Regions from separate parts of the Streptomyces sp. WG7 genome, predicted to be linked through region 1. Evidence: riboswitches for the same ligand, from Rfam matches in the RefSeq annotation. Region 1 holds a riboswitch; each other region holds the start of a gene.

Region 1 (10,117 bases):
CTTCGTCGCCAAGCCCAAGGTGTCGCAGGCCCTGCAACTCACCTCGTACACCGAGGACATGCGGGCCCAGGGCCTCGAACCCACCTCGCAGCTGCTGGACATCGGCTACATCACCGCCGACGACCGGCTCGCCGGGCTGCTGGACATCACGGCCGGCGGGCGGGTGCTGCGCATCGAGCGGCTGCGCATGGCCAACGGCGAGCCGATGGCCATCGAGACCACCCACCTGAGCGCCAAGCGCTTCCCGGCCCTGCGCCGCTCCCTGGTGAAGTACACGTCCCTCTACACGGCCCTCGCCGAGGTGTACGACGTCCATCTCGCCGAGGCCGAGGAGACCATCGAGACCTCGCTGGCCACGCCGCGCGAGGCCGGCCTGCTCGGCACCGACGTCGGCCTGCCCATGCTGATGCTCTCCCGGCACTCGCAGGACCGGACGGGCCAGCCGGTGGAGTGGGTGCGCTCGGTGTACCGGGGCGACCGCTACAAGTTCGTGGCCCGGCTGAAGCGGCCCCGGGACTGAGCGCGGCCCGGCCCCGGGGCGTATCCGGCGAAGGCCCGCACGCGCGGCGGCGACGTTGCGGTTGAGGACCGATATGCGGACGAGGTCTTCCGCTGTCCTGACGCCGTCCCCTACATTTCGTGCGCACTGCACGAGGTGATCAGCGAGGGGACGGAGCCACCGCATGTCACAAGCCCCGGAAGTGAGCAGAGGGCCGACGGTGACGCCGGTGCGCGTCGTCATCGGCCTCTGCCTTGTCGCACCGTTCGTCGCCATGCTGTGGGTCGGTTCGTACGCGAAGACGGACCCGGCCTTCATCGGCATCCCGTTCTTCTACTGGTACCAGATGGCGTGGGTGATCGTCTCCACCGTGCTCACGGTGATCGCCTACAAGCTGTGGCAGCGTGACCAGCGCGCCCGCCGGGAAGGCGGGGCCAAGTGAACGACGGCGTGAACGGCGTCGCACTCGCCGTCTTCATCTTCTTCTTCGTCCTCGTCACCGCCATGGGCTTCATGGCCGCCCGCTGGCGCCGGGCCGCGAACGACCAGAGCCTCGACGAGTGGGGCCTCGGCGGCCGCTCGTTCGGCACCTGGGTCACCTGGTTTCTGCTGGGCGGCGACCTGTACACCGCGTACACCTTCGTGGCCGTACCGGCGGCGATCTACGCGGCGGGCGCGGCCGGCTTCTTCGCGGTGCCCTACACGATCCTGGTCTACCCGCTGATCTTCACCTTCCTGCCCCGGCTGTGGTCGGTCTCCCACAAGCACGGGTACGTGACGACCTCGGACTTCGTCCGCGGCCGGTTCGGCTCGAAGGGGCTGTCGCTGGCGGTCGCCTTGACGGGCATCCTGGCCACGATGCCGTACATCGCGCTCCAGCTGGTCGGCATCCAGGCCGTGCTGGACGTGATGGGTGTCGGCGGCGGCGAGGACACCAACTGGTTCGTCAAGGACCTGCCCCTGCTGATCGCCTTCGGCGTGCTGGCGGCGTACACCTACTCGTCGGGGCTGCGCGCGCCCGCGCTGATCGCCTTCGTGAAGGACACGCTGATCTACATCGTGATCGCGGTGGCGATCATCTACATCCCGATCAAGCTGGGCGGCTTCGACGACATCTTCGCCGCGGCGGGCGACAAGTTCACCGAGTCGGGCAACGGCGGGCTGGTGCCGGACCACGGCGGCCAGTGGACGTACGCCACCCTGGCACTCGGCTCGGCGCTCGCGCTGTTCATGTACCCGCACTCGATCACCGCCACGCTGTCCTCGCGCAGCCGCGAGGTGATCCGCCGCAACACCACGATCCTGCCCCTGTACTCGCTGATGCTCGGTCTGCTCGCGCTGCTGGGCTTCATGGCGATCGCGGCGGGGGTGAAGGTGGAGAACGGGCAGTTGGCGATCCCGCAGCTGTTCGAGAACATGTTCCCGGACTGGTTCGCCGGCGTGGCCTTCGCGGCGATCGGCATCGGCGCCCTGGTCCCGGCGGCGATCATGTCGATCGCGGCCGCGAACCTCTTCACCCGCAACATCTACAAGGACTTCATCAAGCCGGACGCCACCCCGGCGCAGGAGACGAAGGTCTCCAAGCTGGTCTCCCTGCTGGTGAAGGTGGGCGCGCTGGTCTTCGTCCTCGGCATGGACAAGACGGTCGCGATCAACTTCCAGCTGCTCGGCGGCATCTGGATCCTGCAGACCTTCCCGGCCCTGGTCGGCGGCCTGTTCACCCGCTGGTTCCACCGCTGGGCGCTGCTCGGCGGCTGGGCGGTCGGCATGGTCTACGGCACGGTCGCCGCGTACGGTGTCGCCTCGCCGACGCAGAAGCACTTCGGCGGCTCCTCCGACGAGATCCCCGGCATCGGCGAGATCGGCTACATCGGCCTCACCGCCTTCGTGCTGAACGTCCTGGTCACCGTCGTCCTGACCTTCGTCCTGCGGGCGGCCAAGGCGCCCGACGGCGTCGACGAGACCAAGCCGAGCGACTACACGGCGGACGCGGGCGACCCCGGCGTCCAGGTGGAACTGCCACCGGCCACGGCGGGCACCTCGCACTGACCCCTGGCACGCGTCGGGCCGTCGGAGAGATCCGGCGGCCCGTTGTCGTACGCGGCGGCGGAGCACGACCACGCGCTGACGTCCGGCACGGGATCGGCACTACATCTGGGGGTGCTCGCGGAACACGGCACAAGATGTATGCTCATGCTCGCTGTCGCCGCAGGGGAATCCGGTGCGAATCCGGAACTGTCCCGCAACGGTGTACTTGTGTGCGTCTGTACACGAGTCGAGTCCGAGGACCTGCCGACAGTGCGCCCGGCCGTCCCGGTCCGGGTGCCATGACGTCCGGGCCTCGTGGAGTGGGCCGGTGGACGCGACGCCGTGTGCGCTCGTGAGCTGCCCCCTGCCCTCCGCCAGGCCCCGTGCCGAGCGAGGGAGTGCCCCACGTGACCATCGCGCCAGCCGACCCGGTTTCAGCGACCCCGGTGACGCCTTCAGCGACCTCAGCGGCTCCGGTACCCGGAGTGAGCGAGGAACCCGGCAACCCGGGTGCCGTCCTGCTGCGGACCCTGACCGGGCTGACCGCCGACCTCCCCGACGCCGACCCCGGCCGGGTCGCCGCCGCCGCACTGCGCGGCCGGTCCGCCCGCGCGGACGAGGCCGAACTGCGCGAGCTCGCCACCGAGGCGGCTGCCGGGCTCATCTCGGAGGACCCGGTCTACTCCCGGCTGGCCGCCCGGCTGCTGACCATCGGCATCCGCGCCGAGGCCGCCTCCCAGGGCGTCACCTCCTTCACCGAGTCGGTCGCCACCGGCCACCGCGAGGGCCTGATCGCCGACCGCACCGCCGAGTTCGTCCGACTGCACGCGGACCGGCTGGACGCGCTGATCGACCCGGCCGCCGACGACCGCTTCGGCTACTTCGGGCTGCGCACCCTGTACAGCCGCTACCTGCTCCGGCACCCGATCACCCGCAAGGCCGTCGAGACGCCCCAGCACTTCCTGCTGCGCGTCGCCGCCGGGCTCGCCGAGGACGACACCGTACGGTCCGTCGACGAAGTGGCCGCCCTCTACGGGCTGATGAGCCGCCTCGACTACCTGCCCTCCTCCCCCACCCTGTTCAACTCCGGCACCCGGCACGCCCAGATGTCGTCCTGCTACCTCCTCGACTCCCCCAAGGACGAGCTGGACTCCCTCTACGACCGCCTCCACCAGGTCGCCCGCCTGTCCAAGCACGCCGGCGGCATCGGCATCGCCTACTCCCGCGTCCGCGCCCGGGGTTCACTGATCCGCGGCACCAACGGGCACTCCAACGGCATCGTCCCGTTCCTGAAGACGCTGGACGCCTCGGTCGCCGCCGTGAACCAGGGCGGCCGGCGCAAGGGCGCGGCGGCGGTCTACCTGGAGACCTGGCACGCGGACATCGAGGAGTTCCTGGAACTGCGGGACAACACCGGCGAGGACGCCCGCCGCACCCACAACCTGAACCTGGCGCACTGGATCCCCGACGAGTTCATGCGCCGGGTGGACGCCGACGGGCCGTGGTCGCTGTTCTCCCCCGCCGACGTGCCCGGGCTGACCGACCTGTGGGGCGAGGAGTTCGACGCCGCCTACCGCAGGGCCGAAGCCGCGGGGCTCGCCCGCAGGACGCTGCCCGCCCGCGAGCTGTACGGCCGTATGATGCGCACCCTCGCGCAGACCGGCAACGGCTGGATGACCTTCAAGGACACCGCCAACCGCACCGCCAACCAGACCGCCGAGCCGGGCCACGTCGTCCACTCCTCCAACCTCTGCACGGAGATCCTGGAGGTCACCGACGACGGGGAGACCGCGGTCTGCAACCTGGGCTCGGTCAACCTCGGCGCGTTCGTCGACCGGGAGGCCGGCGACATCGACTGGGAGCGGCTGGACGCCACCGTCCGCACCGCCGTCACCTTCCTCGACCGGGTCGTGGACATCAACTTCTACCCGACCGAGCAGGCGGGCCGCTCCAACGCCCGCTGGCGCCCGGTCGGCCTCGGCGCGATGGGCCTCCAGGACGTCTTCTTCCAGCTGCGTCTGCCCTTCGACTCACCCGAGGCGAAGGCCCTGTCCACCCGCATCGCCGAGCGGGTCATGCTCGCCGCGTACGAGACCTCCGCCGGCCTCGCCGAACGCCACGGCCCGCTGCCCGCCTGGGAGAAGACCCGCACCGCCCGGGGCGTGCTGCACCCCGACCACTACGGCGTCGAGCACACCTGGCCGGAGCGCTGGTCGGCCCTGCGTGAGCGCATCGCCGCGACCGGCCTGCGCAACTCCCTGCTCCTCGCGATCGCGCCGACGGCGACCATCGCCTCCATCGTGGGCGCCTACGAATGCATCGAGCCGCAGGTGTCCAACCTGTTCAAGCGCGAGACGCTGTCGGGCGAGTTCCTCCAGGTCAACTCCTACCTGGTGGACGACCTCAAGCGGCTCGGGGTGTGGGACGCCCGCACCCGCGAGGCGCTGCGCGAGGCCAACGGCTCGGTGCAGGGCTTCACCTGGATCCCCGAGGACGTCCGCGCGCTGTACCGCACCGCCTGGGAGATCCCGCAGCGCGGCCTGATCGACATGGCCGCCGCCCGCACCCCGTACCTCGACCAGGCGCAGTCACTGAACCTGTTCCTGGAGACGCCGACCATCGGAAAGCTCTCCTCGATGTACGCGTACGCCTGGAAGCGGGGCCTGAAGACCACGTACTACCTGCGCTCCCGCCCGGCGACCCGCATCGCCCGCGCCGCCGGCGCCCAAGCCACCGCCCCCGTGCGGCAGACCCCCGACCCCGACGCGGTCGCCTGCTCCCTGGAAAACCCCGAGTCCTGCGAGGCCTGCCAGTAATGACCACCGAGACCACCACCAAGAACCTGCTCGACCCGGGCTTCGAGCTGACCCTGCGCCCCATGCGCTACCCGGACTTCTACGAGCGCTACCGGGACGCCATCAAGAACACCTGGCACGTCGAGGAGGTCGACCTCCACTCGGACGTCGCCGACCTCGCGAAGCTGAGCCCGGAGGAGCAGCACCTGATCGGCCGGCTGGTGGCCTTCTTCGCCACCGGCGACTCGATCGTCGCGAACAACCTGGTGCTCACCCTCTACAAGCACATCAACTCCCCCGAGGCGCGGCTGTACCTGTCCCGCCAGCTCTTCGAGGAGGCCGTGCACGTCCAGTTCTATCTGACGCTGCTGGACACCTACCTGCCCGACCCGGAGGACCGCGCCGCGGCCTTCGCGGCCGTGGAGAACATCCCGTCCATCCGGGAGAAGGCGGAGTTCTGCTTCACGTGGATGGACTCGGTCGAGTCGATCGACCGCCTGGAGACCCAGGCCGACCGCCGCCGTTTCCTGCTCAACCTCATCTGCTTCGCGGCGTGCATCGAGGGCCTGTTCTTCTACGGCGCCTTCGCCTACGTCTACTGGTTCCGCAGCCGGGGCCTGCTGCACGGCCTGGCCACCGGCACCAACTGGGTGTTCCGGGACGAGACGATGCACATGTCCTTCGCCTTCGACGTGGTCGACACCGTGCGCAAGGAGGAGCCGGAGCTCTTCGACGACGCACTCCGGCAGCAGGTCACCGACATGCTGCGGGAGGCCGTCGAGGCCGAGCTGCAGTTCGCGCGCGACCTGTGCGGTGACGGCCTCCCGGGCATGAACACCGACTCGATGCGGCAGTACCTGGAGTGCGTCGCCGACCAGCGCCTGACGCGGCTCGGCTTCGCCCCGGTGTACGGCTCCGAGAACCCCTTCTCCTTCATGGAGCTCCAGGGCGTTCAGGAGCTGACCAACTTCTTCGAGCGGCGCCCCTCGGCGTACCAGGTGGCGGTGGAGGGCACCGTCGACCTGGACGAGGACTTCTGAGTCTCCTTCCCCGCCCCCTCGCCCGTCCGGGCCTCCCTGAGCTGACGGTCGACGCGCTTCTCGCGCACGATGCCGATCACCGAGGGGAGGACCATGAGGACGAGGAGTCCGAAGGTCACGAGCATTCCGATCAGGGCTTCTGTCTGGTTTCCGGTCATGACACCACTGTCCTGCCGGAGACTCCTTACCGTGAGTGGCAGGACTGCCGTAGGACCTCGATTTCCTGCCACTTCCGCGGCACACTGGCGGCATGCTGCAGAACGTGGCCGCGGTCCTGCTGGACGGCGCGCATCCCTTCGAACTGGGCGTCGTCTGCGAGGTCTTCGGCGTCGACCGGACCGACGAGGGCCTGCCGAAGTACGACTTCGCGGTGGTGTCGGCGGAGGGCCCGTCGCTGAGCACCCATGTCGGCGGGCTCTCCGTCTCCACGCCGTACGGACTGGACCGGCTGGAGGAGGCCGACCTGATCGCCGTGCCGGCGGGCAGCGACTACGCGCGCCGGGAGTACCCGGCCGAGCTGCTGGACGCCCTGCGGCGGGCGGTGGACCGGGGCGCGCGCGTGCTGAGCGTGTGTTCCGGGGTGTTCGTGCTGGGCGCCGCCGGTCTGCTGGACGGACGGCGGTGCGCGGTGCACTGGCACCACGCGGCCGAGCTGGCCCGGCAGTACCCGACGGTGGCCGTCTCGCCGGACGTGCTCTACGTGGACGAGGACCCGGTGATCACCAGTGCCGGCACCGCCGCGGGCATCGACGCCTGTCTGCACATCGTGCGCAAGGAGCAGGGCCCGGAGGTCGCCAACCGGATCGCCCGGCGGATGGTCGTACCGCCGCACCGGGACGGCGGTCAGGCGCAGTACATCGAACGGCCGCTGCCCCGCTCCTCCTGCGACACCGTCGGCGAGGTGCTGGCCTGGATGGAACAGCACCTCGCCGAGGAGGTCACCGTCGAGCGGCTCGCGGCGCGGGCGCACATGTCCCCGCGCACCTTCGCCCGCCGCTTCCAGCAGGAGACGGGTACGACTCCCTACCGCTGGATCCTGCGCCAGCGCGTGCTGCTGGCCCAGCGGCTGCTGGAGGCGACGGACGAGACGATGGACGCGATCGCGTGGCGCACCGGCTTCGGTACGGCGGCGGCCCTGCGGCACCAGTTCGTCAGGGCCCTGGGCACCACTCCGCACGCCTACCGGCGCACCTTCCGGGGCCCGGAGGCCGTCGCCTGAGCCACGACGCCGCGCCGCTCACCGTGCCACTGGCCTGACCAGCAGATCCTGCGGACGGAGCGTGATGCCCACGCGGACCGCGTCGTTCGAGCCCGCCACCTGCTCGAAGCGGTACTTCGCGGCGAGCGCCGCCGTGATCAGCGTCAGCTGCGCCATGGAGAAGTGGTCGCTGGGGCACTTGCGGTTGCCCACGCTGAACGGCTTCATGGCGTACTTCGGCACGTCCGTCGCGCGTTCCGGGAGCCAGCGGTCCGGGTCGAACGCCAGGTTGTCGGCGTACGACTTCGGGTCGCGCTGGATTGCGTACGGGCTGTAGATGATGTCCGACCCGGCCGGAATGCGATAGCCACCGAGTTCGGTCTCGACCACGGCGCGCCGCGTCAATACCCATACGGCGGGACGCAAACGCATGGCCTCCATGATGACATTGCCGGTGTGCGTGAGCCCCCGGACATCCTCGAATGCCACGGGACGTCCGCCGGTGACCGTTTCGACTTCATCGCGTATGCGGTCGGCATGTTCCGGATGCTCGGCAAGTGCCTGCAGCAACCACATGATCGTGGAGGCGATGGTTTCACTGCCGGGGGTGAGTATCGCGACCACCTGGTCGTGGATCTCCTGTTCCCCGATCGGGTCGCCGTTGTCGTCCTTCGCCTCCAGTAATGCCGTCAGCAAATCGTCCGGCTTTTGACCGGATGCGCGGCGCTCGGCGATGATCTCGTCGACCAGGAGATGCAAATCGGCCAGCGCGTTGTTGAATTTGCGGTTGGCCGGCAGCGGCAGCCGGTAGAGCGGGCCCAGCGGGACCACCATCCGCCGGTACATGCCCCGGAAGACGGTGGCGAGCGCGACGCACAGCCGCTCGGCCCGCTCGTCCATGTACTGGCCGCGCAGCAGGCAGCGGGCCGCGACGCGCACGGCGACGCGGAAGGACTCGGAGGTGGCGTCGACGGTCCGTCCCGGCTGCCAGCGCTCGGTGAGCGCGTGCGCCTCCTCCTCCATGATCGGTCCGTAGGCGGGGATCGCGTCGAGCCTGAACGCCGGCTGGATGGTGCGCCGCTGGCGGCGGTGGAGCGGGCCGTTGGCGGTCGCCACGCCCTCCTTGCCGAGCAGGCCCTCCAGTGACTCCCACAGCGGGCCGGCTATGTGGTAGTCGGGGCTCAGGGCCAGGGCGCCGGTGAGCTCCGGGGTGGTGACCGCGTAGACGGTCTTCGGGCCGAGCCTGATGCGCACGATGTCGCCGTGTTCGCGCAGCTGGGACATGTAGGCCAGCGGGTCGCGGGCCAGCTTCCAGCCGTGGCCGAGGAGCGGGACACCGCCACCCGCCACGGGCGGCACGCGCAGCTCCGGTGTCGCTGCGGAGCGGGTTTCGGGGTTGACTGACTCGACGGTCATTTCTCACCTGCCGCTTCGTTGTTGACGTACGGGGGTGTGGAGCGGTCGTCCCAGCTGTCGACCCTGTACCGGCCGGACTCGTGGTGGAACCAGTAGACGGAACTGAACCAGTTCCGCATATTGCCGACGCAGGCCCTGACGGCGCCGCTCAGTTCCTTTCCGCGCACGGTGCCGTCGTCGAGTCCGTCGGCGAACCGTAACGCGTCCTGTTCTACGGCGAGGAATTCCGTTACGCATTCCTCGACGCGTCGCCGGACTTCTGCGATTGCTTCTTCCAGGGTCAGTCCTTCATGGGTGACAAGACTGATTCCGAGATTATGGACCTCGTCGCCCGCTATTTCTTTCGGGAGTGAGCAGAGGTCGTTGTACCAGGCGGCGAATTCCTGGCTCAGCAGCGCTGCCCGGCGATATGCCGGATGCTTCCGGACGGCGTCCGGAAGTTCACAGCCCGCGCTCGGCTCCAGCAGGTCGGTCCAGATCCAGTGGGCGAACGTGAGCCGGCGCAGTGCGAGGTACTCCTCGACGCCGGGCACGATCCCGCGGGTGCGGTTGTGGAACTCGCGGTCGTACGCCTCGATCACCGCGTGGAAGTGCCGGGCGAAGCGGGCGTTCCACGTCGCCGGAGGCGGCAGGAAGGCGTACAGCCGGCGCACACTGTCCGCGAACCCCGCGACCAGCGTGTCCTCGTGGTGCAGGTGGTCCTCCGGTGAGTCGAGTGCCGTGTGCAGTTGGTCCCGCAGTCGCCGCCAGGCGGCCGGCCGGCCGTGGACGATGTCCCGGTCGTGCCGGTCGTCCCAGACGAAGAACCAGGCGCTGTAGTCCGCTATCGCCTGCATGACCTCGTCGGGGGCGCCCAGGTAGTACCCCGCCATGAGGTCCGTGTAGCACAGGCCATCGGCATATTCCTCGACCTTGTCCGCCGGCATGAGCCGTTTTTCCAGCAGCCAGGTCCGGGTGTTCTCCTGGAGCTTCGGCCAATACGGGTGCAGTTGCCGGGGAAATGCCGCCTCGATCACCGGAAGGCGCAGCGATGGCGGTACTGCGATCGCGGTCGATGTCGCTGTGGTGCCGTGTGAGAAAGCATGCACGAACAAACCCCTCTCAGCCGCCGGTGGCGCACCCCTCTCGCTGAGCGGGACGT
Region 2 (10,117 bases), on a different contig from region 1:
CGGACCGTCCCCCGCGTCCCCGGCACGATGACGAGATCCGCGTCGGCCAGCTCCTCCGGCCGGTCCGCGAAGCGCACCACGACGCCCGGCTCGGCGGCGAGCGCGTCGACGTCGGTGAAGTTGGACATCAGCGGGACCGCGCAGACGGCGACCCGCAGCACGTCCTCGCCGACGGGCGGCGCGACGGCCGACTCCCGCACCGTCCCCCGCAGCGAGACGCGCAGCCCGTCCTCCTCGTCGATGCCGAGCCCGTGCCGGAAGGGCAGCACGCCGTACGTCCGCCGCCCGGTCAGGCCGTGCAGCATGTTCAGGCCGGGTTCCAGCAGGGACACGTCGCCGCGGAACTTGTTGACGAGGAACCCGGCGACCAGCGCCTGGTCCTCGGGCGCCAGCAGCGCCACCGTGCCGAAGAAGGACGCGAAGACGCCCCCGCGGTCGATGTCGCCGACGACGAGCACGGGGAACCCGGCGCCCCGGGCGATCCCCATGTTCACGATGTCGGTCCGGCGCAGGTTGATCTCGGCCGGACTGCCCGCCCCCTCGCAGATCACCGCGTCGTACGTGTCCCGCAGTTCGGCCAGACAGTCCAGCACGGTGCCGAGCAGCCGCTGCTGCCGCCCGCCGTGGTAGCCGCGGGCGCTCATCTCGCCGACCGGCTTGCCGAGCAGCACGACCTGGCTGCTCTGCTCGCCGCCCGGCTTGAGCAGCACCGGGTTCATCAGCGCGGTCGGCTCCACGCGGCACGCCTGGGCCTGCATGGCCTGCGCCCGCCCGATCTCGGCGCCCTCGCGGGTGACGAAGGAGTTCAGCGACATGTTCTGCGCCTTGAAGGGCGCGACCTTGACGCCCTGACGCACCAGCCAGCGGCAGATCCCGGCGGTGACGACGCTCTTGCCGGCGTCGGAGGTGGTGCCGGCGACGAGGAGGCCACCGCTCATGAGTCACGTCCCTTCGTGAGTGCCCGGCGGCCGAGCAGCCGCGCGCCCGCGCACACGCCGAGCGCCAGCCAGCCCACGCGCCGGGAGAGCCGTACGGCCCGGTCGATGTCGCCGGAACCGGCCCGGACGGCGCGTCCCGCCGCCCCGTTGAGGACGGGCCGGTGCTCGACGCGCCCCCCGTAGGAGAGCGTCCCGCCGAGCCGCACGCCCAGGGCGCCCGCGAAGGAGGCCTCCACGGGACCGGCGTTGGGGCTCGGGTGCTGTGCGGCGTCGGCGCGCCAGGCCCGTACGGCGCCCCGCGGATCGCCGCCGGCCACGGTGGCCAGGACGGCGGTCAGCCGGGCGCCGGGCCAGCCCGCGAGGTCGTCGAGCCGGGCCGAGGCCCAGCCGTAGCGGCGATACCGGGGCGACTTGTGGCCGACCATCGCGTCCAGGGTGTTCACGGCCCGGAAGCCGGCCAGCCCCGGCACTCCGGCCACGGCGCCCCACACCAGGGCGCCCACCACCGCGTCCGAGGTGTTCTCGGCGACGGACTCCACGACGGCCCGGGCAATCCCGTCGGCGTCCAGCGCCTGCGGGTCCCGCCCGCACAGGTGCGGCAGCCGCGCGCGGGCCGCCTCGACGTCGCCGGCCTCCAGGGCACGGCCGATGGCGCTCGCCTCGCGGGCGAGCGAGGTCCCGCCGACCACCGACCAGGTGGCGGCGGCGGTCAGCGCGACGGAGGCGGCGGGGGAGCGGCGTACGGCGCGGGTGGCGGCCAGCCCGAGGGCGGCGGCGCCACCGGCGCACACGGCGGTGTGCAGCGCGCCCCACCCGCGGTGGTCACGCCACAGCACCCGTTCCACGGCACCGGCGGCACGGCCGAACGCGGCGACCGGGTGTCCGCGGCGCGGATCGCCGAGGAGGAGGTCACCGAGGAGGCCGGCGGCGGCGCCGTACGCGAAGACGCGTTCGGCACGCACGGGGCTCAGCCGGTCACACGGTCAGGGAGGAACCTGGTACTGAACGTCGATCGGCAGCCGAGCATGGCGGTATGTCCTCACTCAGGGTGTCCGCGCCCTGGTTCGAAGAGACCGGCGGTGAGAGTTCCTGGCTCCCGGGGATCCTTCCCCGGTCACAGTGGCGGGACCGCGCCGGATTCGCACCGGGCTTCCTCTCCTGCCGCCGTATTGGCTCCGGCAGTCCACCACGGCCCGCGAACACCAGTCAACCTGGCGTTGACCTGCGGCGGGGGAGTGTGCGAAGGCCCACACGCGGGCGGTGTGCGCCGGCACGAGAAGAAGGCGGGGCGCGGGACGGTCGGAGTCCGTCCCGCGCCCCGCCTCAGGGGTCTGCGCGGAGGGTCGGGCGGCGTTCGTCGCCGTACGACCCTCGGGGGCCGGGCGGCCTTCGTGGGCCGGGCGACGATCGGCGTGGGTCAGGCGACGATCAGATAGATCCCGTACGCCACCGCCGCCGCGCAGGCCGCGAAGCACGCGTACGCGCCGGTGACCGCGAGGGTCGCGGAGCCGCCCTGCGCGGCGGCCCGCTCCTGGCGGGAGAGGCCGGTGATGCCGAGGGTGAACAGGCCCACCAGGACCACGGTGGCCACGAGGCTGACCCCGAAGACGGAGCCGAGAGCTGCCCAGTCGATGCTCATGGAGGTTCGCTTCCTTCGTACCCGGGGCGCGGGCTCAGACGGTGGTGGTGGCCGACGGGGCCTTGGAGTCGGACGCGGAGGCCGGGACGGTGCCCGCCAGGTCCTCGGTGACGCCCGCCGGGGGCGGGGACACGGCGGCCATCGCCGTGGTCACCACACCGGACGGCTCGGCCTCGTCGACGACGTTGGTGTGGTCGACGACCTCGCGCCGGGAGACCTTCCAGATGGCGGCGCTGGAGACGACCAGGAAGACGGCGACGAGCGCGGTGCCCCAGTCGCCCAGGCCGCAGACCCACTCGGCGATCGCGGCGACCAGGGCCGCGGCCGGCAGGGTCAGACCCCAGGCGACGAACATCCGGGTGGCCGTGGACCAGCGCACCACGCCGCCCTTGCGGCCGAGGCCCGCGCCCATCACCGCGCCGGAGACCGAGTGGGTGGTGGAGAGGGAGAAGCCGAGGTGGGAGGAGGCCAGGATGACCGTGGCGGCACTGGTCTGGGCGGCGAAGCCCTGCTGCGGCTGCAGGTCGGTCAGGCCCTTGCCCATGGTGCGGATGATGCGCCAGCCGCCGAGGTAGGTGCCGAGCGCGATGGCGACGCCCGCGGAGAGGATGACCCACAGGGGCGGGTCGGAGTCGGGGGCGAGGGAGCCGCCGGCGACCAGGGCCAGGGTGATGATGCCCATCGTCTTCTGCGCGTCGTTGGTGCCGTGCGCCAGCGAGACCAGCCCGGCGGAGGCGATCTGCCCGGCGCGGTAGCCCTTCGAGGCGGCCTTGCCGTCGGCCTTGCGGCCGAGCTTGTACGTCAGCCGCGCGCCGAGCAGCGCCGCGACTCCCGCGACGATCGGGGCGGCGATCGCCGGGATCAGCACCTTGGTGACGAGCGCGTCGCCGTTCACCGCGCCGACGCCCGCCGAGGCGACCGCGGCACCGATCAGGCCGCCCATGAGGGCGTGCGAGGAGCTGGACGGGAGTCCGACCAGCCAGGTCAGCAGGTTCCAGAGGATCGCGCCGACCAGGGCGGCGAAGATGACCTCGGGACGGATGCCGGTCTCGTCGACGAGACCCTTGGAGATCGTGTTGGCGACCTCCACCGAGAGGAAGGCGCCGACAAGGTTGAGGACGGCGGACATCGCCACCGCCACCTTGGGCTTGAGCGCACCGGTCGAAATGGTCGTTGCCATCGCGTTCGCGGTGTCGTGGAAACCGTTCGTGAAATCGAACGCGAGTGCGGTTACCACCACAATCGCGAGGATCAGCGAGAAGCTTTCCATTTACCCAGGCAATCGTTCGAGGTCATTGGCTGGACGAACGTAGGTAACCAGAGTGAACGGAAGATGAACTGGGCTGGGCGTCACGGTGACCGGAACCGGCGCTACCGCCTCCCTCTGTGTGTCCGGCCCGATGCTCTCCGGAGACGTGCCTGGCAGGATCGCCGCGAGGCCGGCCGGCGGCGGCACGGCAGGGGGCACCCGATGCCCGGAAGGAGACGGTGACTGTGACGTATTCGCGGGTCGGAGAGGTGCGGGGCGACGAGGAACGGTCCACGGAGGCCGCCTGGGAGGCACTCGTCGCGACGGCCCGGCGGACGGTGGCGGACGGGCTGGTGGTCGGCACCTCCGGCAACGTCTCGGTGCGCGTCGACGACACGGTGCTGGTCACTCCTACGGGTGTTCCCTACGACCGTCTGGCCCCGGACGACATGACCGGCGTCGACCTCGACGGGCGGCAGGTGCTCGGCACGCTGGTGCCCACCAGCGAACTGCCCATGCACCTCGCCGTGTACCGCGCAACCGACGCCCGGGCCGTCGTCCACACCCACGCCGTCCACGCGACGGCGGTCTCGGTCCTCGTCCCCGAGCTCCCGCCGGTCCACTACATGACCGCCGCCCTCGGCGGCCCCGTCCGGGTCGCCCCCTACGCGACCTACGGCACCGACGAACTGGCCCGCACCATGCTCGATGCCCTCACCGACCGCACCGGCTGCCTCCTCCAGAACCACGGCACGATCACCTACGGCACCTCCCTCGACCAGGCGTACGACCGCACGGCCCAGCTGGAGTGGATGTGCCGCCTCTGGCTGACGGCCTCCTCGGTGCCGGGCCGCACCCCGTCGCTGCTGACGGACCACCAGCTGGCGGAGGTGACGGAACGGCTCCGGGGGTACGGGCAGCGGGGCTGACGAACGGGCGGTCGGCCACCGGGACGGAGGCCCGGTCGCGGCACGGAGGCCGTTCACCGCACGGAGGCCGGTCACCGGTCACCGGTGCGAGGTCCGGTCTGGGCACCGGTACGAGAACCTGTCAGGGGTACGCGTCCCGGTCACCGGTACACGGACCGGCCGCCGGTACGGGGCCAGGTAACTGGTACGGACCCGCCCGCCGGTACGGGGCGAGGTCACTGGTACGGACCCAACCGCCGGTATGGGGTCAGGTCACTGGTAGGGACCGGAACACCGGTACGGGGCGAGGTCACTGGTACGGACCGGACCACCGGTACGGGGTCAGGTGTCAGGTCACTGGTGCGGGACCCTGCCACCGGTACGGGAGTCAGGCCCCCCGGTGGCAGGGTCCCGGCCGCTGTTCCACCGACGGAACGCGCCTCCGGTGTTCCGTGCGGCGCGTACCGCGCGGCTTCGGGGGTACCGGCAAGCAGGACCGACTCATGGCTCCCGGCCCGGCAGGCGCCCCCGGCGGGGCACGTCACCCCCCGCCGCCCGCCCCACTGGCCGCCCGAGGACTCCACCAGGAGACTGGCCCCATGCGCACTGTCACAGCGACGACCGCCGCCGTCACCGCAGCCCTGGCGGCCGGAGCGGCGAGCGTCGTCGCCGGCCGGCTCGCCGCCGACGTCGCGCTCAAGGCGCCCCCCGGCAGGCCCCTGCCCACCGAACCCCGGCTCACCGTGCACGGCACCGCCGCCGGGCAGATCACCCTCACCCGGGATCTGGCCGCGCTGCGCCCCGGCCGGTACGGCCTCGCCGGCGACGGCTCGCACGCCGTGGTCGGCGAGGTCCTCGACACGGCCGAGCACGGCGCCGACACCGTCGTACGCCGCCTCGAACGCGTCACGCACGGCACCCTCACGGCCGGCGACCGGGCCTGGTTCACCCCGAACCTGTACGTCGGCGATCCGGGCACCGCCCTGGACCTCGAACACGCCGACGCCGAGGTCCCCGGCGAACTCGGACCCCTCCCGGCCTGGTTCCTGCCCGGCGCCCGCCCGACCTGGATCATCGCCGTGCACGGCCTGGGCGCCACCCGCGAACACGCCATGAACCTCATGACCCCCCTGCACCGCCGGAACGTCCCGGTGCTCGCCCTCGCCTACCGCGGCGACGCCGGCGCCCCGCCCTCGCCGGACGGCCTGCACCACTTCGGCGAGACCGAGTGGCGCGACGTGGACGCGGCCGTCCGCTACGCCCTCGCCCACGGCGCCCGCCAGGTCGTCCTCCTCGGCTGGTCCACCGGCGCCACCATGGCCCTGCGCACCGCCGCGCTCTCCGGCGTACGCGACCGCATCGCGGGACTCGTCCTCGACTCCCCGGTGCTCAGCTGGGAGACCACCCTGCGCGCCCTGGCCGCCGCCCGCCGCACACCGGGCGCCCTCCTGCCGCTCGCCGTCCGCGCTGCCCAGGGCCGCGCCGGGCTGCGCGCCGACCACGACGCCGGCACCGCCGGTCTCCACCGCCCGGCGGTCCCGACCCTGATCTTCCACGGCCCCGGCGACGCGGTGGCCCCCTGGCGGCTCTCCCGGCGCCTCGCCGACACCCACCCGCGCCTGGTCGCCCTGCACACGGTCGCGGGCGCCCCGCACGGCGCCATGTGGAACGTCGACCCGCACGACTACGAAGAGACCCTGCGCCGCTTCATGACCCCCCTGGTGTGACCCCGCCGCACCCACGCACCGGCGCGGGCCCGCCCGGTTCCGTTTAGCGTCGTACCACTGGCCTGTTCTCATGCCGGACGGCGTGCCGCACCCGTGCGTCCGCCGTCCCCGGCGTCAGTCACGGCATTCCGTTTGGGTTTTCGGACCGTCAACCGGAAGACTGCACCCGTGACGTCCCGTATCCCGCGCGACTCCAGGCTTCGACTCGTCCGCCCCCGACCCCTGGCCGCCGCCCCCCAAGCGATGAACCAGCGGCGTCCGCGCCGCGCCGCGCCGCGACCCCCGGAGGGCACACCGGCCCGGTCGGAGTTGGCCAGAATGGCGCGCTCCGGTCTGGCCGACGCGGCCCGTGTCGCCCGCTGGGCCGACACCGCCCTCGGCCCGGGCCGCGGCAGCGCGACCGCCGACGGCAAGGCCACCCTCTCCGACGCGACCGCCGAGCAGGCGGCCCGGGAGCTGGGCCTGACGGCGGCCAAGGTCCGCGCCGACTGGGACACCGCCCGTCTCGCCGGACTGGTCGAGGTGCACGGCGGCAGCGCCCGCCCCGGCTGGCGCCTGCGCGCCTGGAACCGCGACGACAGCGCCGTACTGCGCGGCTGGGTCGCCCTCTTCGACGCCTGGTCGCTGGCCCACCCCGAGCCCGCCGGGCAGGAGCCGGCCGCCGTGGCCGAGGTCATCTCCGCGATGCCCCAGGTGCTCTCCTTCCTCCAGCTGTCCGCAGGGCCCGTCCCGGTGGCGCAGCTCCTGGACCTGCTGGAGCAGCGCGTCACCGAACTGCGCACGGAGCGCTGCGAGGTGCCCTACGGCCCCCGTCTCGAGCCCGGCACGCCGCAGACCCCCGCGCCCGCACCGCTCCCGGACGCCACCGCCGACACCCCGCTCGCCCCCCTCCTCGACTGGGCCCTGCACGCCCTCGCCTCCGTCGGCGCCCTCACCTGCGGCGACGGACACGCCACGCTCACTCCGCTCGGCAGCTGGGCGGTCTGGGTCAAGCTGGAGCAGATCTGCGTCGCCGCGCAGAGCCCCGCCGGCAACATCGAGCAGTCGGCCGAGGACATGCTCCGCGGCTGCGCCCAGCTCCGCCCCAACGCCGCGCGCGCCGAGTACCGCGCCTGGCTCGCCGCGCGCCCCGTCGGCAGCGCCGTCGCCGAACTGCTCGGCGGTGCCCGCGGCGAGGACGCCCTGCTGCGCGGCCTCGCCTTCGACGCGCTGCGCGTCGTCGGCGCGCCCGCCGAGCCCGACGTCCGCGCCGTCCTCGACGAGCCGACCCTGCGGCCCTACGCCCTGTTGTGGCTGGCCGAGCACGACGGCGCCGACCCCGAGGACGCCCATGAGGTCCTCACCCGCCAGGAGGCCACCTGGCTGTGGGTCGACACCGCGGCCGCCGTCGCGGACCACGGCGAGGCCCCGCTGCTCGTGAGACACCTGGAGTCCGCGGTGCAGCCCACCGTCCCGGCCCTGCTGGACGAGGTCCGGGCCGTCGGCCACCCCCGCACCGTGCAGGTCCTGGTCGCCCTCGCCGCCGCACACCCCGACCCCGCCCTGGCCAAGGCCGTACGCAGGGCGGCCTTCCAGGTGCACACCGGGGGCAGCTGACCACGCGGAGCATCCGCGGCCACCGGACCGCGGACATCCGCACCCGTGAAAAGCGTTTGCACGGTCCCGTTAGACTGGCCCCCATGGCCATTCTCCTCGCGCATTAGACGGCGGGAAACGTCCTCAGCCGCCCATCCCGCCACCCACCCGCTCAGGAGTCTGACCGTGATCTCCGCCTCCGGCATCGAGCTGCGCGCCGGTGCCCGCGTCCTCATCGAAAGCGCCACCTTCCGCATCGCCAAGGGCGACCGCATCGGCCTGGTCGGCCGCAACGGTGCCGGCAAGACCACCCTCACCAAGGTCCTCGCCGGCGAGGGCCAGCCCGCCGCCGGCGCCGTCACCCGCTCCGGCGAGGTCGGCTACCTCCCGCAGGACCCGCGCACCGGCGACCTCGACGTGCTCGCCCGCGACCGCGTCCTGTCCGCGCGCGGCCTGGACGTCCTGATCCGCAAGATGCGCGAGAACGAGCAGCGCATCGCGAACGGCCAGGGCGCCACCCGCGAGAAGGCGCTCAAGCAGTACGAGCGCCAGGAGACGGAGTTCCTCACCAAGGGCGGTTACGCCGCCGAGGCCGAGGCCGCCACCATCGCCGCCGCGCTCAACCTGCCGGACCGGGTGCTCGGCCAGCCCCTGCACACGCTCTCCGGCGGTCAGCGCCGGCGTATCGAGCTGGCCCGGATCCTGTTCTCGGACGCGGACACCCTGCTGCTCGACGAGCCGACCAACCACCTCGACGCCGACTCGATCGTCTGGCTGCGGGACTACCTCAAGACCTACCGCGGCGGCTTCATCGTGATCTCCCACGACGTCGACCTGGTCGAGACGGTCGTCAACAAGGTGTTCTACCTGGACGCCAACCGCTCCCAGATCGACGTCTACAACATGGGCTGGAAGCTCTACCAGCAGCAGCGCGAGGCCGACGAGAAGCGCCGCAAGCGCGAGCGGCAGAACGCGGAGAAGAAGGCCTCCGCGCTGCACTCGCAGGCCGACAAGATGCGCGCCAAGGCCACCAAGACCGTCGCCGCGCAGAACATGGCCCGCCGCGCGGACAAGCTGCTGGCCGGTCTGGAGGCGGAGCGGAAGTCCGACAAGGTCGCCAAGCTCCGCTTCCCCGAGCCGGCGCCCTGCGGCAAGACCCCGCTGATGGCCGAGGGCCTGTCCAAGTCGTACGGCTCCTTGGAGATCTTCACCGACGTCGACCTGGCCATCGACAAGGGCTCCCGGGTCGTCATCCTCGGCCTCAACGGCGCGGGCAAGACCACTTTGCTGCGGCTCCTCGGCGGCGTCGAGAAGCCCGACACCGGCCAGGTGATCGAGGGCCACGGCCTCAAGCTCGGCTACTACGCGCAGGAGCACGAGACCCTCGACCCCGAGCGCACCGTCCTGGAGAACATGCGCTCGGCCAACCCCGACCTCGATCTCGTCGAGGTCCGCAAGACGCTGGGCTCGTTCCTGTTCTCGGGCGACGACGTCGACAAGCCGGCCGGCGTCCTGTCCGGCGGCGAGAAGACCCGCCTGGCGCTGGCCACCCTCGTGGTGTCCTCGGCGAACGTGCTGCTGCTCGACGAGCCGACCAACAACCTCGACCCGGCCAGCCGCGAGGAGATCCTCGGCGCGCTGCGCACCTACAAGGGCGCGGTCGTCCTGGTCACCCACGACGAGGGTGCCGTCGAGGCACTCCAGCCGGAGCGGATCATTCTGCTTCCGGACGGCGTCGAGGACCTGTGGGGCGCCGACTACGCGGACCTCGTCGCCCTGGCTTGATCGAATGAATGATCCACTGGGTATGGATCATTCGGCCGATCCGTGATCCACCATCTGTGTGAGATCTCCTCATCACGAGGTGTGTCCTACATCGATTTCGCGGCCGGGCCCCCATTGCCGGGGGCCCGGCCGCGACACCTTTCTGACCTGGAACTTCGCGGAAAAACCCGTTCGGCCGTACGGGCGCGATCCTCTGGAATCACGGATTCCGTATGTGGGGACTCGCTCCTGTCGTCACAACCTTGTCTCATCGACCTTGCCGAATGGGTGGCCATGAAGCCCTGGAGGGGTGATCA
Region 3 (10,117 bases), on a different contig from region 1:
TCGTAGGTGATCATGCGGGGGTCCTTCCGGATGCGGGTCGCGGGGCCCGGTCACTGGTCCTGGGCACCGCGCCGGTAGCGGGCGACCCTGCGGTACTGGAGCAGGTCGCCCGCCGGGTCCAGCTCGACCTCGTAGGTGGCGAGCAGGCTGGTGGTGTCGGGGATGCGTGCCACCTCCAGCACGTCCACGTTGACGATCCAGCCGTCGTCCTCGCTGCGGCACACCGCGGAGACCCCCTCCAGGCGATGCCGGATCAGCTCGGACAGGGCGTCCGCGGCGCGCTGGGCGGCGTCCCGGGCGCCCCGCACGGCACGCTCGCGCGTGGTCGTGGACGTCGTGCCGCGCCGTCGCCCGCCAGGTTCTGTCATGCTGCCCACTCTGGCCGCGGGGTCCGGTCCGCGCGTGCGCAGTTACCCCATCCGGGGGCTGTGAAGCCCGCCCGTCGGTGGGTCAGACGCCCGGCGCGATGGCGGTCCGGCGGCGGCAGTGCAGGAAGAGGTGCGGCTCCGGCCGCGCGTCCGGGTGGGCCGGGGTGAACAGCGACGCCTCCTGCGCCAGTACCTCCAGGCCGGCCTCCTCGGCCACGGTGGTGAGGTCCTGCGCGCTGAAGCTGGTCACGCGCACCGGCTGTCCCATGAAGGTGGCGTCGACGCCCTCGACGTCCAGCGGCACGGTGGCGAGGACCAGGTAGCCCTCCGGCTTCAGCACCCGCACCAGGCGCCGGACCAGGTCCGCCTGCTCCCGCCGGTCCAGCTGGAGCAGTGAGAAGTACACGCAGACCGCGTCGAACGAGGCGTCGGCGAGCGGTACGTCACGGATGTCGGCGCACCGGAACGTCGCCGCCGGCACCTGCCGCGTCGCCAGATCCACCATGACGGGGGAGATGTCGACGCCCAGCACGTCGTGCCCGGCGCCCGCCAGGGTCTCGGCGGTGGGCCGGCCCGTACCGCTGCCCACGTCCAGCACCCGGCTGCCCGGCGCGAGCCGCCCGAGCAGCCATTCCAGCGAGCGCCGGTGCGGGTGCGATCCGGCGAACGCCTTCTCGTACTCGGCGCCCAGCGCGTCGAACGCGGCCGCGGCCTGCGGCCGTCGCTGCTCGTCGGTCACGTCGGTCCCTTCGGTGGTGGCGGGCCGGAGCCGCGAGCATCGTGCCACCGGGAACGGGCGCCGACAAGGGGCCCTCCGGGCGACCCACGAGCACCCGCCTGCTCCCGGCCGCCGCATCACCGCGAGGGCCGGGAAGCGCGGCAGGCGACCGTGGCAGGGCGTGAGGCCGGACGGGCCGGACGCGCACCCACCGCGGGGCCGGGCGCCGTCCAGGGCCAGATCCACCAATCCCCGCACGAGCGCGTCGTCCAGCGGCGCCCGGCTGAGCAGCGCCCGGACGAACAGCGGGCCGCTGACGGCCTCGATCAGCAGCCCCGGGATCGGTGCCGGCGGCCGGCTCCCCCCGCTCGACACCGCGCCGGACGATCAGCACGGTGCGGTCGAGGCGTTCGCTCCAGTAGGGGCCGCGCCGGTCCTCCAGGGTGTCGTCGTGCTCGACGCTCGGCCGCAGCAGCGCCTCGCCCTGTGCGGTGCCGAGCAGCCGGGCCAAGGACGCGAGTCCCGCCGCGGCCGCGCCCGGGGCGGCACAGGGCACGAACGGCGGTGACGGTGCCGACGCCGGGCCGGCGGCCGAGCCGCAGGCGGTGCGGGGTGGACTCGCCGAGACGGGCTCCGGTCTCGGTCTCTGGCCGGCGGCAGCCGGAGGCGTCCTCATCGCCGGCGGCTGCGTGCTGCTGATCCGCTCCGGGCGGCGTTCGCCGTGACCCTGGCATGACGTCGCCGTGACGGCGGGCGGGCGGGCCGGACCCCGCCCGCCCGCCGGGCCGGACCGCAGCGAACACGCCATCCAGGTCAGGCATCTGGCGCGTTTCAACTATTGCCATTCCGTCTGCCCGGGCGCAGCCTGGTCCCCGAAAGGCTCTGGGAGCGCTCCCAATCGCGCTTCCACTCCTCCTCGTCCCCAGCCGTCCCCCCACGCGAAAGAAGGACATCATGACTTGTCATGATCGCATCAAGAGAGCCCGGCGTGCGTCGACCGTCGCCCTCGGCACCCTGACCGCGGCTCTGCTCGCCCTGATCCCCTGGAGCGGCACCGCCGTCGCCCACGGCTCGGTCGTCGACCCCGCCTCCCGCAACTACGGCTGCTGGCAGCGTTGGGGCGACGACTTCCAGAACCCCGCCATGGCCCAGGAAGACCCCATGTGCTGGCAGGCCTGGCAGGACAACCCCAACGCCATGTGGAACTGGAACGGCCTGTACCGCAACGGCTCCGCTGGCAACTTCGAAGCCGTCGTCCCCGACGGCCAGCTGTGCAGCGGCGGCCGGACCGAGGGCGGGCGCTACAACTCCCTCGACACCGTGGGCGCATGGCAGACCACGGACGTCACCGACAACTTCACCGTCAAGCTGTACGACCAGGCCAGCCACGGCGCCGACTACTTCAAGGTCTACGTCACCCGGCAGGGATTCGACCCCGCCACGCAGGCCATGGGCTGGGACGACCTCCAACTGGTCGAGACCACGGGCAGGTACGCCCCCAGTCAGAACTACGAGATCCCGGTGAGCACCTCGGGCCTGAGCGGCCGGCACGTCGTCTACACCATCTGGCAGGCGTCGCACATGGACCAGACGTACTTCCTGTGCAGCGACGTCGACTTCGGCTGATCCACGCCACCCCGTCCCCCCACCCCCGCCGGGCGCGCCGCGTCCGGCGGGGACACGGGTCGGTGCGACCGCCCGCGCGACGTGCTTCGCGGCCGCCCCGGGGTGCGGTATACGTCCCCTCATGGACCCCATGGACTACTACGACCTCGGCACCCACGGCCGGACCGTGACGACCTCGTCCCCCGAGGCGCAGCGGTGGTTCGACCGCGGGCTGGTGTGGACGTACGCCTTCCACCACGAGGAGGCCGTCGCCTGCTTCGAGACCGCCGCGGCGGCCGACCCGGACTGCGCCATGGCCCACTGGGGCATCGCCTACGCCCTCGGTCCGAACTACAACAAGCCCTGGGAGGCCTTCGGTGCCGAGGAACTGACGCGGACCGTCGACCGCACCCACGCCGCCGTCGAACTCGCCCAGGAGAAGGCGGCCCGCTCCGCCACCCCGGTCGAACGCGCCCTGGTCGGCGCCCTGCGCGCCCGCTACCCGCAGGCGCGCGCCGTCGAGGACTGCTCGGTGTGGAACGCGCCGTACGCCGAGAGCATGCGGGCCGTGTACGCACTGGCCCCCGACGACCTGGACGTCGCCGCGCTCCACGCCGACGCGCTGATGAACCTGACACCCTGGCAGCTCTGGGACCTGCGCACCGGACTGCCCGCGGAGGGCGCCCGCACCCTGGAGGCGAAGGCCGTCCTCGACCGGGCCCTGGCCGCCGAGGGCGGACGCGAGCACCCCGGCGTCCTGCACCTCTACATCCACCTGATGGAGATGTCCGCCACTCCCGAGGTGGCCCTCGCCGTCGCCGACCGGCTGCGCGGCCTGGTCCCCGATGCCGGACACCTCGCGCACATGCCGTCCCACCTCGAAGTGCTGTGCGGCGACTACCGGCGCGTGGTGTCGGACAACAGCGCCGCGATCGCCGCCGACGAGAAGTACCGCGCGCGGGCCGGGGCGATGAATTTCTACACCCTCTACCGCTCGCACAACCACCACTTCAGGATCTACGGCGCGATGTTCCTCGGTCAGTACGAGGTCGCCCTGGACGCCGCCGCGCGACTGGAGGCGTCCATCCCCGAGGAACTGCTGCGCGTCGAGAGCCCGCCGATGGCCGACTGGCTCGAGGGCTTCCTGGCCATGCGGGTGCACGTGCTGATCCGGTTCGGCCGCTGGGCGGACGTCCTCCGGCTGCCGCTGCCCGCCGACCCGCGCCTGTACTGCGTGACGACCGCGATGCTCCACTACGCCCGCGGGGTCGCCCTCTCGGCCACCGGCAAGGTCGCCGAGGCGGAGGCCGAACGCGTCCTGTTCCGCGAGGCGGCCGCCCGGGTGCCGCGGACCCGCACCCTGTTCAACAACACCTGCGCCGACATCCTCGCCATCGCCTCCGCCATGCTCGACGGCGAACTGGAGTACCGCAAGGGCGATCACGCCGCCGCCTTCGCCGCCCTGGAGCGGTCGGTCGAACTGGACGACAACCTCCCCTACGACGAACCGTGGGGCTGGATGCAGCCCACCCGGCACGCCTACGGAGCCCTGCTCCTGGAACAGGGCCGGGTCGCCGAGGCCGAGGCGGTCTACCGGGCCGATCTGGGTCTCGACGACACCCTTCCCCGCGCCCTGCAGCACCCGGGGAACGTCTGGGCCCTGCACGGACTCCACGAGTGCCTGGCGCGCCTGGGCAAGGAGGGAGAGGCGCGGATCGTGGCACAGCAGCTGAAGCTCGCCACCGCCCTGGCGGACGTACCGGTCGAGGCCTCCTGCTACTGCCGCCTCGACACCGCGCCGGCCACCGGTGGTGCGGGCGGCTGCTGCGCCACGGACCACTGAGCGTCCCGGTTGGGCGTCCCGGTTCGGGTCAGACGTTGACGCCGAAGTCCGCGGCGATGCCCGCCAGGCCCGAGGCGTACCCCTGCCCGACCGCCCGGAACTTCCACTCGGCGCCGTGCCGGTACAGCTCGCCGAAGACCATCGCGGTCTCGGTCGACGCGTCCTCGGAGAGGTCGTAGCGGGCGAGTTCCTGGTTGCCCGCCTGGTTGACGACGCGGATGAAGGCGTTGCGGACCTGGCCGAAGCTCTGCCCGCGGTTCTCCGCGTCGTGGATGGAGACCGGGAAGACGATCCTGTCGACCTCGGCGGGGACGGCGGCGAGGTTCACCTTGACCGCCTCGTCGTCGCCCTCGCCCTCGCCGGTGAGGTTGTCGCCGGTGTGCTCCACCGAGCCGTCCGGGCTGGTCAGGTTGTTGTAGAAGACGAAGTGCCCGTCCGAGAGCACCTTGCCGGAGGTGTCGAGGAGCAGTGCGGAGGCGTCGAGGTCGTAGTCGGTACCGGTCGTGGTGCGCACGTCCCAGCCGAGGCCGACGACGACGGCGGTCAGGCCGGGCGCCTCCTTGCTGAGCGAGACGTTGCCGCCCTTGGCCAGGGAAACTCCCACTGCGTTCTCCTTCGTCAGGTCTGCTGGATGACTTCCGCCGATCACGCTACCCGACGCACTACAGTGCTGTAGAAGTATGCCCTTCTATACGATGTGACCTCGGAAGGCGGACAGCGGCGGAAGGAGGCGGGACGTGATGGATCACCGGCGTCCGCGGCGGCGGGGGCAGGGCGAGCTGGAGGCGCTGGTGCTGTCGGCGCTGTGCGAGGCGGACGGGCCCGCGACGGCCGGCTGGGTGCAGGAGCGCCTGGGCGGCGACCTCGCCTACACCACCGTGATCACGATCCTGACCCGATTGCTGGAGAAGGGCGCGGTCAGCCGCGAGCGCGCGGGCCGTTCCTTCGCCTGGACACCCGCCTCCGACCAGGCGGGCCTCGCCGCGCGGAAGATGCGCAAGGTCCTGGACGCCGAGAGTGACCGGGAAGCGGTGCTGGCCAGCTTCGTCACCGGTCTCGACCCGGACGACGAGCGGCTGCTGCGCGAACTCCTGGGACACGCGCGCGATGTGGGGGACGGCTGACGCCGCATGGGTGTATTCGTCTTCCTGCCGCTGGTCCTGCCCTTGACGGCCTGGCCGATCGCCCGGCTGGCCGAACAGCATCTGCACCCGCGGAGTGCGACCAGGCTGCTCACCGCGGTGGCCGCCGTGATGGCCCTGTGCAGCACGGTGTGCCTGGCCCTGGTGATGGTGGTCGGCACCGCGCAACTGCCGGGCAACCCCCTGCCGGACGGCTGGTCCGACCCCGAGGTGCGGGCGGCGGTGCCGTACGACGAGGTCGTCGGCAAGGCGGCGATCCCCGCGTTGTGCGCGGTGGTCGTGGCCTCGGCGCGGGCCCTGTGGCGGCACGGCAGGGTGCGTCGCCGCGCCCACCGCGCGCTGGCCGGACTGCCGGGGACCGGAGTGGCCGTACTCCCGGACGAGGTGCCCTACGCGTACGCGCTGCCCGGCGGCCGCCGGGACCGCGTGGTGGTGAGCACGGCCCTGCTCGACTGCCTCGAACCGGCAGAGCGGCGCGCGCTGTTCGCGCACGAGCGGGCCCACCTGACCGCCCGGCACCATCGCTTCCTGCTCGCCGTCCGGCTCGCCGCCCTGGCCAACCCGTTCCTGCGGCCCCTGCGGACCGCCGTCTCCTACACGGCGGAGCGGTGGGCGGACGAGGAGGCCGCGCGGACGGTCGGCGACCGCCGCGCGGTGGCGACCGCGATCGGCAAGGCGGCCCTGGTCTCCCGGGGCACCCCGGTCGCCACCCTCGCCGGCCTCGCGGCGCCCGGCCCGGTACCGCGCCGGGTGGCGGCCCTGCTGGGCCCCGCGCCCGCTGTCCGCACCTGGCCCCCGGTGTTCACCTCGGTGGGCCTGGCGGCATGGGCCGCGGCCGCCGGAACCGCCGTGTCGGCGATGTCGTCCGCGAACGCCGCCGTCACGATGTTCCTCATCCTCCGCGCCGCGACGCCCCTCTGAGCGTCTCGCGTCTCCCCTCCGAAAACACCCGCGCGATCCCGGGGCGCTGAGGTGGTCCGGGATCGCATCGGCGGACGGCCGCCCCCCTGGCACCGCGGTGGCCCTGTGGTAGCTTGCGGGAGCCAGTCGAACCCACCTGGTGGGTCAGGGAATCCGGTGCGAATCCGGAGCTGACGCGCAGCGGTGAGGGGGACGGGCGGGACAACGGCCACTGGGCGGCACAAGCCGTCCGGGAAGGCGTCCCGCCCGGACGATCCCGAGTCCGAAGACCTGCTGGCACCCGCGCCGCGTACGGCGCGGGCCACACCGTACGAACGGGCTTCGCGTATGAGCCCTCGACGCCAGAGGATCTTCCATGTCCGCAGCGCGCCCCGCCGGCTTCCGCCGCTCCTTCCGTCCCTTCCCCTCCCGCTTCCCGCTGCTGCTGTCCGGTGCCCTGCTGGCGTCCGGCTGCGGTTCCGCAACGACTGCTACCGACTCCGCGGCGCCGGCCGAGGCAGCCGGTTATCCACGCACCGTCAGTGACTGCGGGCACAAGGTGGAGATCCCCGCGCCACCCGAACGGGCCGTCTCCCTCAATCAGGGCACCACGGAGATCCTGCTCTCGCTGGGCCTGGCCGACCGGATGGCGGGGACTGCCACCTGGACCGACCCGGTCATGAAGGGCCTGGAGAAGGCGAACGCCGGTGTGCCCCGGCTCGCCGACAACATGCCCTCCTTCGAGAAGGTCCTGGACGCCGAACCCGACTTCGTCGCGGCCTCCTTCGCCTCCACGCTCGGCTCCGGCGGCGTGGCCACGCGCGAGCAGTTCACCGAACTCGGGGTGCCCGCCTACCTGTCCCCGTCCGACTGCGTCGGCAAGGACAACGGCGGCGACGGCGACGGCGTCCGCAGCGAGCCCCTGACCATGGACACCGTCTACGGCGAAGTCCACGACCTGGCCCGGGTGTTCGGCGTCGAGCAGCGCGGCGAAGAACTGGTCGCGGACCTGAAGGCGCGGGTCGAGAAGGCCACCTCGGGCGTCGACGCCTCCGGTGTCACTCTCATGTACTGGTTCGCCAACTCCACTTCGCCCTACATGGCGGGCTGCTGCGGCGCCCCCGGCATCATGACCCGCGCGCTCGGCGCGGAGAACGCCATGGACGACACCCACGAGGAATGGCCCCAGGTCGGCTGGGAAACCGTCGCCGACCGAGACCCCGACGTCCTCGTCGTCGGAGACCTCACCCGCAAGTCCCAGACGGCCGAGACCGCCGCGAAGAAGATCGAGTTTCTGGAGTCCGACCCCGTCACCAAGAACATGACCGCCGTCAGGAAGAAGCGGTACGTGCTGCTGAGCGGGCAGGCCATGAACCCCACCATCCGCACCGTCGAGGGCGTGGAGAAGGTGGCGGCGGCGCTGCGCGCGTACGGCCTCACCAAGTGACGTCCGGAAGCCGGATGACGCCGGGAAGCCGGAGGACACCGGGCAGTCGGGTGACGTCCACGAGCCGGGGGATCCCCGGCCTACGCGCGGCCGGGCGCCGCTACCCGGTGTGGGCGGCGGCCGGCTTCGTCGCCCTGTGCGCCTCCGTGGCCGTCGCCGTCACCATCGGTCCCGCGGACATCGGCGTCGGCGAGGTCTGGTCCGTGGTCGTCTCCCATCTCGGCGGCGGTACCCCCGGCGTGGACGTCACCCCGATCCGCGACGGCATCGTCTGGAACCTGCGGCTGCCCCGTACCCTCCTCGCGGCGGTGTGCGGTGCAGGCCTCGCCGTGTGCGGCGCCGTACTCCAGTCCCTGCTGCGCAACCCGCTCGCCGACCCCTTCGTCCTGGGCGTCTCCTCCGGTGCCTCGACCGGTGCCGTCCTGGTCGTCGTCCTCGGCGTGGGCGGCGGCGCGCTGTCCGTGTCGGGCGGGGCGTTCATCGGGGCGGTCTGCTCCTTCGCGCTGGTGATGCTGCTCAGTCACAGCCTCGGCGGCACCCCGGACCGGGTGGTGCTCGCCGGCGTGGCGGCGATGCAGCTGTTCTCCGCGCTCACGTCGTTCGTCGTGATGACCGCGGCCGACGCCGAGACCACCCGCGGCGTGCTGTTCTGGCTGCTCGGCTCGCTCGGCGGGGCGGGCTGGACGGACGTGTGGACGGGTACGGCGGTCCTGGTCGTGGTCCTGGCCGTGTGCCTCGGGTACGCCGGGACACTGGACGCCTTCGCGTTCGGTCAGGACGCGGCGGCCACGCTCGGCGTCCACGTGGCCCGCACCCGGCTGGTCCTGCTGTGCGCCACCGCCCTGCTCACCGCGGCCCTGGTCGCCTCGGCCGGGGCCATCGGCTTCGTCGGCCTGGTGCTGCCGCACGCCGTACGGGCGTTGACCGGCCCCGGACACGCCCGGCTGCTGCCGGTCTGCGCGCTCGCCGGGGCGGTGTTCCTGGTGTGGGTCGACACCCTGGCCCGTACCGTCCTCGAACCCCAAGAGGTCCCGGTGGGCGTGATGACCTCGCTCATCGGCGTGCCCGCCTTCGTCCTCGTCCTGTACCGCACCAGGAGGACACGGTGACGCTGAACGCCGAGCGGGTCTCCCGCGCCGCCGGCGGGCGGCTCATCCTGGACGGCGTCGACCTGGCCCCCCGGCCCGGTGCCATGACCGGACTGCTCGGCCCCAACGGCTCGGGCAAGTCCACCCTGCTGCGGCTGCTGGCCGGCGTGCTCACCCCCGCCTCCGGCGTCGTCACCCTCGACGGCCGCCCGCTGGACCGGGCGGGCCGCAGGGACGTCGCCCGGCGGGTGGCCGTGGTCGAGCAGCAGGCGGACACGCAGGTCGAACTGACCGTCCGGGACGTCGTCCGGCTCGGCCGGATCCCGCACCGCCGCGCCTGGACGCCGACGTCGGCGTCCGACGAGGAGGCGGTCACGGACGCCCTGGAACGCACCGGACTGACCGGGCAGGCGGACCGGCTCTGGCACACCCTCTCCGGCGGCGAACGCCAGCGCGTCCAGATCGCCCGCGCCCTCGCCCAGCAGCCGCGGGAACTCCTGCTGGACGAACCGACCAACCACCTCGACATACAGCACCAGCTCGACGTACTGACCCTGGTCGCCGCCCTGCCCGTCACCAGTGTGGTCGCCCTCCACGACCTCAACCTCGCGGCGATGTACTGCGACCACCTCGTGGTGCTGTCCGAGGGGCGGGTCGTGGCCTGTGGCGATCCCGCCGAGGTCCTGACCGCGGACCTGGTCGCCGAGGTCTACCGGGTGCACGCCGAGATCGCCCCCACCGGTCCGGGCGGCCGCCCGCACGTCCGGTTCCTCGGCACACTGACGGACGCTCCCCGGGCGGGTGACGGTGCTCGGCTCGGCAGCCCGGGCACCACCGCATCGCTCGAGCGGCGCAAGCGACGCGGCTGAGACGGCGCACAGGCCCGAGCCGCCGACCGCCCCGCGGCCCCGGCGGACCCCGGACACCGTCGAGCGGCCGGTCTCTCGGCTGCGCCGCGGGGGCGACGAGGAAGGGGCCGCGCTGATCCGCACCCGCCGTGGTCCGG

What was found. Region 1 has a riboswitch for cobalamin ahead of ACP4J0_RS25420 (ribonucleoside-diphosphate reductase subunit alpha). Riboswitches for the same ligand answer to the same signal wherever they lie in the genome.
Region 2: linked by a shared signal. The riboswitch ahead of ACP4J0_RS16955 (cobalamin biosynthesis protein) and the one ahead of ACP4J0_RS25420 (ribonucleoside-diphosphate reductase subunit alpha) in region 1 are both predicted to bind cobalamin.
Region 3: linked by a shared signal. The riboswitch ahead of ACP4J0_RS06570 (ABC transporter substrate-binding protein) and the one ahead of ACP4J0_RS25420 (ribonucleoside-diphosphate reductase subunit alpha) in region 1 are both predicted to bind cobalamin.

What each region holds. Positions count from the first base shown of each region.
Region 1 is NZ_JBNGGE010000029.1:39,002-49,118, forward strand. It holds gene ACP4J0_RS25405 (GntR family transcriptional regulator) at 1-520, shown strand, start outside; gene ACP4J0_RS25410 (DUF3311 domain-containing protein) at 684-941, shown strand; gene mctP (monocarboxylate uptake permease MctP) at 938-2,548, shown strand; cobalamin riboswitch at 2,687-2,810, shown strand; gene ACP4J0_RS25420 (ribonucleoside-diphosphate reductase subunit alpha) at 2,935-5,343, shown strand; gene ACP4J0_RS25425 (ribonucleotide-diphosphate reductase subunit beta) at 5,343-6,362, shown strand; gene ACP4J0_RS25430 (hypothetical protein) at 6,275-6,520, opposite strand; gene ACP4J0_RS25435 (GlxA family transcriptional regulator) at 6,613-7,581, shown strand; gene ACP4J0_RS25440 (cytochrome P450) at 7,600-8,976, opposite strand; gene cyc1 (epi-isozizaene synthase) at 8,973-10,064, opposite strand.
Region 2 is NZ_JBNGGE010000014.1:50,819-60,935, reverse strand. It holds gene ACP4J0_RS16960 (cobyric acid synthase) at 1-938, opposite strand, end outside; gene ACP4J0_RS16955 (cobalamin biosynthesis protein) at 935-1,900, opposite strand; cobalamin riboswitch at 2,003-2,141, opposite strand; gene ACP4J0_RS16950 (hypothetical protein) at 2,356-2,577, opposite strand; gene ACP4J0_RS16945 (anion permease) at 2,612-3,847, opposite strand; gene ACP4J0_RS16940 (class II aldolase/adducin family protein) at 4,072-4,755, shown strand; gene ACP4J0_RS16935 (alpha/beta hydrolase) at 5,334-6,461, shown strand; gene ACP4J0_RS16930 (hypothetical protein) at 6,630-8,057, shown strand; gene ACP4J0_RS16925 (ABC-F family ATP-binding cassette domain-containing protein) at 8,223-9,821, shown strand.
Region 3 is NZ_JBNGGE010000004.1:135,161-145,277, reverse strand. It holds gene ACP4J0_RS06615 (gas vesicle structural protein GvpA) at 1-14, opposite strand, end outside; gene ACP4J0_RS06610 (gas vesicle protein) at 51-368, opposite strand; gene ACP4J0_RS06605 (class I SAM-dependent methyltransferase) at 451-1,107, opposite strand; gene ACP4J0_RS06600 (hypothetical protein) at 1,578-1,811, shown strand; gene ACP4J0_RS06595 (lytic polysaccharide monooxygenase auxiliary activity family 9 protein) at 2,041-2,712, shown strand; gene ACP4J0_RS06590 (hypothetical protein) at 2,843-4,534, shown strand; gene ACP4J0_RS06585 (TerD family protein) at 4,563-5,138, opposite strand; gene ACP4J0_RS06580 (BlaI/MecI/CopY family transcriptional regulator) at 5,275-5,658, shown strand; gene ACP4J0_RS06575 (M56 family metallopeptidase) at 5,665-6,597, shown strand; cobalamin riboswitch at 6,704-6,889, shown strand; gene ACP4J0_RS06570 (ABC transporter substrate-binding protein) at 6,953-8,023, shown strand; gene ACP4J0_RS06565 (FecCD family ABC transporter permease) at 8,038-9,132, shown strand; gene ACP4J0_RS06560 (ABC transporter ATP-binding protein) at 9,129-9,980, shown strand.